One region of the Synechococcus sp. RC10A2 genome, then DNA from elsewhere that is predicted to be linked to it. Evidence: predicted binding sites of a transcription regulator. Region 1 holds the regulator's gene; each other region holds the start of a gene.
What was found. The regulator NtcA, encoded in region 1, controls nitrogen genes in cyanobacteria. The targets are predictions, from matches to a motif close to GTANCNNNNGNTAC.
Positions count from the first base shown of each region.

Region 1 (2,200 bases):
GCAGCCGCAGTTGCAGAGGTACTTCTGGATCCACCTCTTGGATCTGTAGTTCCACCTCCAAAAGGTGATTGGCCGGCTCCGGCATCCGCACCGTGAAATGCTGACGGCTTAGCTGAGAAGGGGCGGCAACCCCACCCTGCGCGATCCCCATATAACTTTCCTCGCACCTCCCGCCTGCACCGTCCCAAAACAGTGCGCTAGAGGCATATCTTGGACAGGAGACAAGACTTCAAAGATGTAGCTCCTGCTACAAAGATATCCAAGCAGAGTCTTTTAGCTTAGGATAATCTTGCCGCCGAGGTCATTTTTGAGTCAAGGGTGGCTTGGGTCAATAGCGGGCAGCTCAACCCCGGCACTCCTGGCTGATCTTGTTGGGTTGATTCTAAGGGATAAACTGACCTTAAAAGGTTGAAGAATATGGCAGTGGCCATTGCAGAAAAATCTCTGGTTGCAGCCTTCAAACAGTTGGGAGGGCCTCACCATCCTCCGGTTATCGAAACGTTTGAGCGCGGTAAGACCATCTTCTTTCCTGGGGATCCGGCGGAGCGGGTTTACTTTTTGGTGAAAGGAGCTGTCAAGCTCTCGCGGGTCTACGAAATGGGGGAAGAAATTACCGTCGCTCTCCTGCGGGAAAACAGCATCTTTGGGGTGCTCTCCTTCATCACGGGGCAGCGCTCCGACCGCTTCTATCACGCGGTGGCCTTTACCCGCGTCCAGCTGCTCTCTCTGCCCATCGAACAGGTGGAAAAATCCTTGCGGGAGAACGCTGAGCTCTCCATGTTGCTCCTCAGGAGCCTGTCTTCCCGCATCTTGCAGACGGAGATGATGATCGAGACGCTGGCCCACCGCGACATGGGATCCCGTCTGGTCAGCTTTCTACTGATCCTCTGCCGCGACTTCGGGGTGCCCGGCCCCAATGGAGTCACCATCGATCTCAAGCTATCCCACCAGGCCATTGCGGAAGCGATCGGCTCCACTCGCGTCACCATCACTCGTCTGTTGGGGGAGCTGCGCAAGAAGAACTACATTTCCATCCACAAGAAAAAGATCACCGTCCACGACCCAATGCAGCTTGGCCATCGCTTTGCCTAGGGGGAGAAGCTGCCCCTAGGGCCGTTTCCAGGAATTTACCAGTCGGGACAATCCCTCCCTCTGGGAGAGGAGTAGCCGTGCCACCAGGGCAGGGCAGCGACGAGGGAACCTCCCCTCAACCACCAGGGGCTGAGAGCGATCCTTGGGGGGAGGCTTGCTGCTGGGCCAGAGCAGCCAAGATCTTTTCCCCCATTTCCCGACAGCCGACGAGGGTCATCCCCTCAGAGTAGATGTCGGCAGTGCGGTAGCCCTGGGCCAAAACCGCCTCGACGGCCTGTTCGATGCGGTCGGCAGCCTGGGGCTGATCCAAGGAGTAGCGCAGCAGCATTGCCCCGGAGAGCACCTGGGCAATGGGGTTGGCCTTGTCTTGTCCGGCAATATCCGGGGCTGACCCGTGTACGGGTTCGTACACCCCAGGGCCAGAGGATCCCAAAGAGGCAGAGGGCAACATGCCGATGGACCCGGTCAGCATCGCCGCCTCGTCGGAGAGGATATCCCCGAAGAGGTTCTCCGTGAGAATGACGTCAAACTGCTTGGGCCAGCGCACCAACTGCATGGCAGCATTATCGACGTACAGGTGGGACAGCTCCACGTCGGGGTACTCAGCCGCAATGGCGGTAACCCGCTCCCGCCACAGTTGTGACACTTCCAGGACATTGGCTTTATCCACCGAGCAGAGCTTGCGCCGGCGTTTGCGGGCCAGTTCAAAAGCCACACGGGCAATGCGATCCACCTCCGCCTCGCTGTAGGCCATGGTGTTCACACCCCGCCGGGATCCCTTGGCATCTGTGAAGATCCCTTTGGGTTGGCCGAAGTAGATGCCGCCGGTGAGCTCCCGCACCACCACCAGGTCGATCCCGGCAACCACCTCCGGCTTGAGGGAAGAGGCCTGCACCAGTTGCGGAAAGATCTTCACCGGGCGCAAGTTGGCAAACAGCCCCAGGCCCGCCCGCAAGCCCAACAAAGCCCGCTCAGGGCGCTTCTCCCGCGGCAGGGTGTCGTACTTAAAGTCGCCAACTGCCGCCAAGTAAACAGCATCGCTCTCCTGGGCCATTTTCAAGGTCTCTGGCGGCAAGGGATCCCCCGTGGCTTCGTAGGCGGCCCCGCC
Region 1 is NZ_JANSHP010000029.1:73,982-76,181, reverse strand. It holds gene NW848_RS03340 (M61 family metallopeptidase) at 1-151, opposite strand, end outside; gene ntcA (global nitrogen regulator NtcA) at 418-1,092, shown strand; gene leuB (3-isopropylmalate dehydrogenase) at 1,208-2,200, opposite strand, start outside.

Region 2 (2,200 bases), on a different contig from region 1:
GGATCCAACCACGCTCTGCTGGGCATCAGCCGCATGGCGATGCGGGAGAACCTGATTGTGCTGGTGGAGTGTGCGGCCCTGGCCTTGATCTTAAAGGGCGTGCGGGAAAAGAATCCCCTGCTTTTGTATTTGGGGGGAGGGGCAGCGGGTTTCTCCCTCTACGGCTATCTGCCGGGGCGGGTGGTGATCTTGCTGGGGTTGCTGTTTGGCGGCCTCTACCTGCTCCTGGGCCGGGAGGATCTGCAAGGAGAAAACAAGCAGGCCAACCCCTTCTGGACTTTGGCCAAGCTGACGGTGCCGGCGGCGCTGGGGTTTTTCCTGGTGGCTGCGCCCATTCTGGTGGCCACTGCCACTGCTCCGCCAGTGAGCGCCGAGTATGCCCGCCAGCAATTTCTCTTTTTCCCAGAAGGGCGGGCGCTGCAGCAGATGTGGGTGAATGCCGCTACGCCAGCCGAGGCGGTGTGGCGCAACATCCGCAACGGCCTAAGTATGTTCAACGACCCCAGCCAGCACGACCGGGGCTATATCTATCCCAACTACGGCCATGCCTTTGTAGATCCCCTGACAGGGGTCTTGATCTGGCTGGGGCTGGGATCCGGGCTCTACCGCCTTCTCAAAGGGCGCAGCCAACCCCACGACTGGCTCTGCCTGGGCAGCTTCCTGTTTCTCTACCTGCTCTTTAGCTTGGCCATCACCAAAGCCCCCAACTACACTCGCCTGCTGGTGATCCTGCCCTTTGTAGCCTACCTAACCCTGGAAGGGATCCAGGCGCTGGCTGCTCTCCTGGGACGTTGGGGATCCCGGGCAAGAGGTTGGCTGCCGGCAGCGGCGATGGCGGGGGCGGTCCTGTTGATCGGGGGATGGAACTTGGCCATTTTTGGGGATTTTGTCCACAAGGGCTGGACCCAGGGCAACGATGTGGGGGCCACCGGGCGCTATGTGGCAGCTCGCCAAATGGATCCCGACTACCGCTTCTATCTGGCGGCTAGCACTGCCTACCCCTATTTCAGCTGGGGGGAACCCCACTATTGGCAAAGTTGGATCCAATTTTTTGCCGGACGGGAACAAAAGGTAGCGGTGTTTTCCCCTGAGGTGTTGCCCATCCAGGCGCTGGAGCCACCGTTTACCCTGTTCATGAACGAGTGGGTATGGGATCAGCAGGGGGCAGAGCTGCAACGGCGCTTTCCCAAGGGGCAGTTGCATCGGATCCCTGCCGAGCGGGGGCTATGGGCCTTTGAGGTGGCGGATCCCTAGAGCTCCCCCCCTGGTTTGGCCAACCCACTGTTCGCGGGACGGAGTCCTTTCGCGTCAGCGGGACGGAGTCCTTTCTTTTTACCAGGCTAAAAGTAGCTGAAAGCACACTATGCAGATCCAGAGCCGCCAACAGTAGAAGAAGTAGAAGAAGATGATAGCGTTCCAGGGATCCCAGACGTGCGTTGTGATGCCTACGACCCGGGCGAGGGGTTTTACGACGAGCTGTTTTTGGGGCGTAACCAGCCCCGTCCTGAGGCGATCCCGCTGATTGAGCGCATTCATTCTCTGGAAGAAGGGGAACTGCAGCAGCGGCAAGCGGCGGCGCAGGCGGCCCTCTTTCAAATGGGGGTGACCTTCAACGTCTATGGCGATAGCCAGGGCACGGAGCGAATTTTCCCCTTTGACATCATTCCCCGCATCGTCTCGGCTTCCGAGTGGCAGCGGCTGGAGAAGGGTCTCAAGCAGCGCATCCACGCCCTCAACCTGTTCATCGACGATGTCTATCACGACCAGAAGATCCTTAAGGATGGGGTGATCCCTGCCGAGCTGATCGAAACGGCCAAGGGATTTCTGCGGCCCTGTGTGGGGCTCAACCCACCGGGGAGAATTTGGTGCCACGTCACCGGCACCGACCTGGTGCGGGATCGGGACGGAACTTGGTACGTGCTGGAAGATAACCTGCGCTGTCCGTCGGGAATCTCTTATGTGCTGGAAAATCGGCGGGTGATGAAAAGCACCTTTCCCTCCCTGTTCAACACCATGGGGATCCGCCCGGTGGACGATTACCCCAGCCACTTGTTGGATACTCTGCTTAACCTGGTGCCGCACCTAGCCAATCCAACGGTGGTGGTGCTCACCCCCGGCATCTACAACTCCGCCTACTTCGAGCATTCTTTCCTCGCCCAGCAGATGGGGGTGGAGCTGGTGGAAGGGCGGGATCTGGTGG
Region 2 is NZ_JANSHP010000007.1:6,418-8,617, reverse strand. It holds gene NW848_RS00875 (glycosyltransferase family 39 protein) at 1-1,254, shown strand, start outside; gene NW848_RS00870 (circularly permuted type 2 ATP-grasp protein) at 1,432-2,200, shown strand, end outside.
Region 2: NW848_RS00870 (circularly permuted type 2 ATP-grasp protein) is a predicted target of NtcA. The motif match lies at 1,347-1,360, and genes of this name have one in related genera.

Region 3 (2,200 bases), on a different contig from region 1:
CTCGGTGTAGGGCAAAGGGATCTCTTCCTGTTGCCCCGACTGGGGATCCAGGTAGGCCAAATGGCACAGACCCCCCTGTTGGTAGCAGGCCAGGATGCGCCCATCGCCACAGAAGCCGTAGGTGCTCAGGCCAAACACCCACTGCGGCTCTCCAAACTCCGCTTCCATAGGGCAGAGGGGAATGGGGCCCTGGGGATCCCAGCGATAGAGGTTCCACCAGCCGCTGCAATCGGAAACAAAGTAGAGATCCCCCTCCGGTGACCACTGGGGCTGGAAGATCGACTCGGCAGGGCCACCGGCCAGCTTTTGAGGTTCTCCCAAGCTGCCGTCAGGGTTCACCTCAGACCGCCACAGCTCTGTGCCGTCCCAGGGCATCTGGGGGTGATCCCAGGTCAGCCATACCAAGGTCTGGCCATCGGGGCTGAGGCGAGGGTTGGCATAGAAATTGTGCCCAGAGGCCAAAACGCGCTGGGATCCGCTTTCCAAGTCAATCGAGACAAGGCTGTTTTCCGGCTCTCCCTGGCGGCTGTGATCTTCCCGCACACAGAGGATGCGTCCACGCGCCCGATCCACCACCCCATCTGCATAGCGATAGGGGCCTGCTTCCGTCAGGGGCTGGGGATCTGAACCCGGCAGCAGGCGGTAGAGCCGTTGGTCAGCGAAGTTGCAAAAATACACTACCCCTGCCGACACCCAATAAGCTCCACCCCCATACTCATGCACTCGTGTCCGCACATTGAAAGGTGCCGGTGTCAGCTCCACCAGGATCCCGTCGGCAGAGCGCCGCATCAACACATTGCGCCCTTTTTCTTGCGGGCGGCCCTCCGTCCAGTAGAGATCCCCCTGATCCCAAACCATCTGTCCCAAGCGCAGGGATCCCGTCACCACCAGGTCAGCGGTAATCGGGGATCGCCAAGATCCATAGCCGGCCTGCTGCACCATAAGCTGTTAACTCTCAACTAATTCTCGACCCCAGAACCCCTATTATGCCGGCAGCAAGGGATCCCTGCCTTTGCCTACAGCCTGTGGGGAAAGGGAGCCGAGAACAGGCTCGGATTCTGGGAAAAGGTATCCCGCGATACAATTCTCTCCGGGCTGAATGGGTTTGATGGAACACGTTAAGGCAACAGGGATGCACAACGCTTTCTCGACTGCAGAATTAGCCTTTCCCCTGTTGACGTTGGGAAGGCATTCGGTGAAAGCCTCAGCCGACTGCAGTTGGGCAAATTTAACACATGGGCGAGGTGATGAGCTAAGTGCTTCCCTCTGTTGGCCGGGCTGCTGCAACAACTGGACTTCTTAATACCCTTTGCACTCACTTCGTTTCGGAGATCACCGATGGCTCTATCATTTAATCGTCGTCAAGTGCTGAAAATGGGCGCTCTGGCCGGAGCCGGGGCTGCCCTAGGGCCGCAGATCTGGGTGAAGCGATCCGTGCCCGCCTACGCCCAGGGAGAGACCATCCGCGTTGGCATTTTGCACTCCCTTAGCGGCACCATGGCCATTTCGGAAACCAGCGTGGTGGATGCGGAAAAGCTGGCCATCAAAGAGATCAATGCCGCCGGTGGGGTTTTGGGCAAGCAGATCGAGCCGATTATCGAGGATGGCGCTTCCGATTGGCCAACCTTTGCCGAGAAAGCCACCAAATTGATCGATGTGGACAAGGTGGCAACGGTATTCGGCTGCTGGACTTCGGCCAGTCGCAAAGCCGTGTTGCCGGTGTTTGAATCCAAGCAGCACCTGCTCTGGTATCCCGTGCAGTACGAAGGACAAGAGTGCTCCAAAAACATCTTCTACACCGGCGCTGCCCCCAACCAGCAGATCGAGCCTTCGGTGGAATGGCTGCTCAAGAACAAGGGCAAAGAGTTCTTCCTGGTGGGATCCGACTACGTGTTCCCCCGCACGGCCAACACCATCATCAAGGCCCAGTTGGAAGCCCTGGGGGGCAAGGTGGTGGGTGAAGACTATCTGCCTTTGGGCAGCACAGAAGTTACTCCCATCATCAGCAAGATCCGGGCCGCTCTTCCCAATGGCGGTGTGATCTACAACAGCTTGAACGGCGACAGCAACGTGGCCTTTTTCAAACAGTTGAAAGGGGCAGGGCTGGGGCCAGATCGCTATCCTACCATGTCCGTCAGCATTGCTGAAGAAGAGGTACAGGCCATCGGCCCCGAATTCTTGGAAGGGCACTTTGCCGCCT
Region 3 is NZ_JANSHP010000054.1:9,163-11,362, forward strand. It holds gene NW848_RS07095 (S9 family peptidase) at 1-942, opposite strand, end outside; gene urtA (urea ABC transporter substrate-binding protein) at 1,339-2,200, shown strand, end outside.
Region 3: urtA (urea ABC transporter substrate-binding protein) is a predicted target of NtcA. The motif match lies at 1,069-1,082, and genes of this name have one in related genera.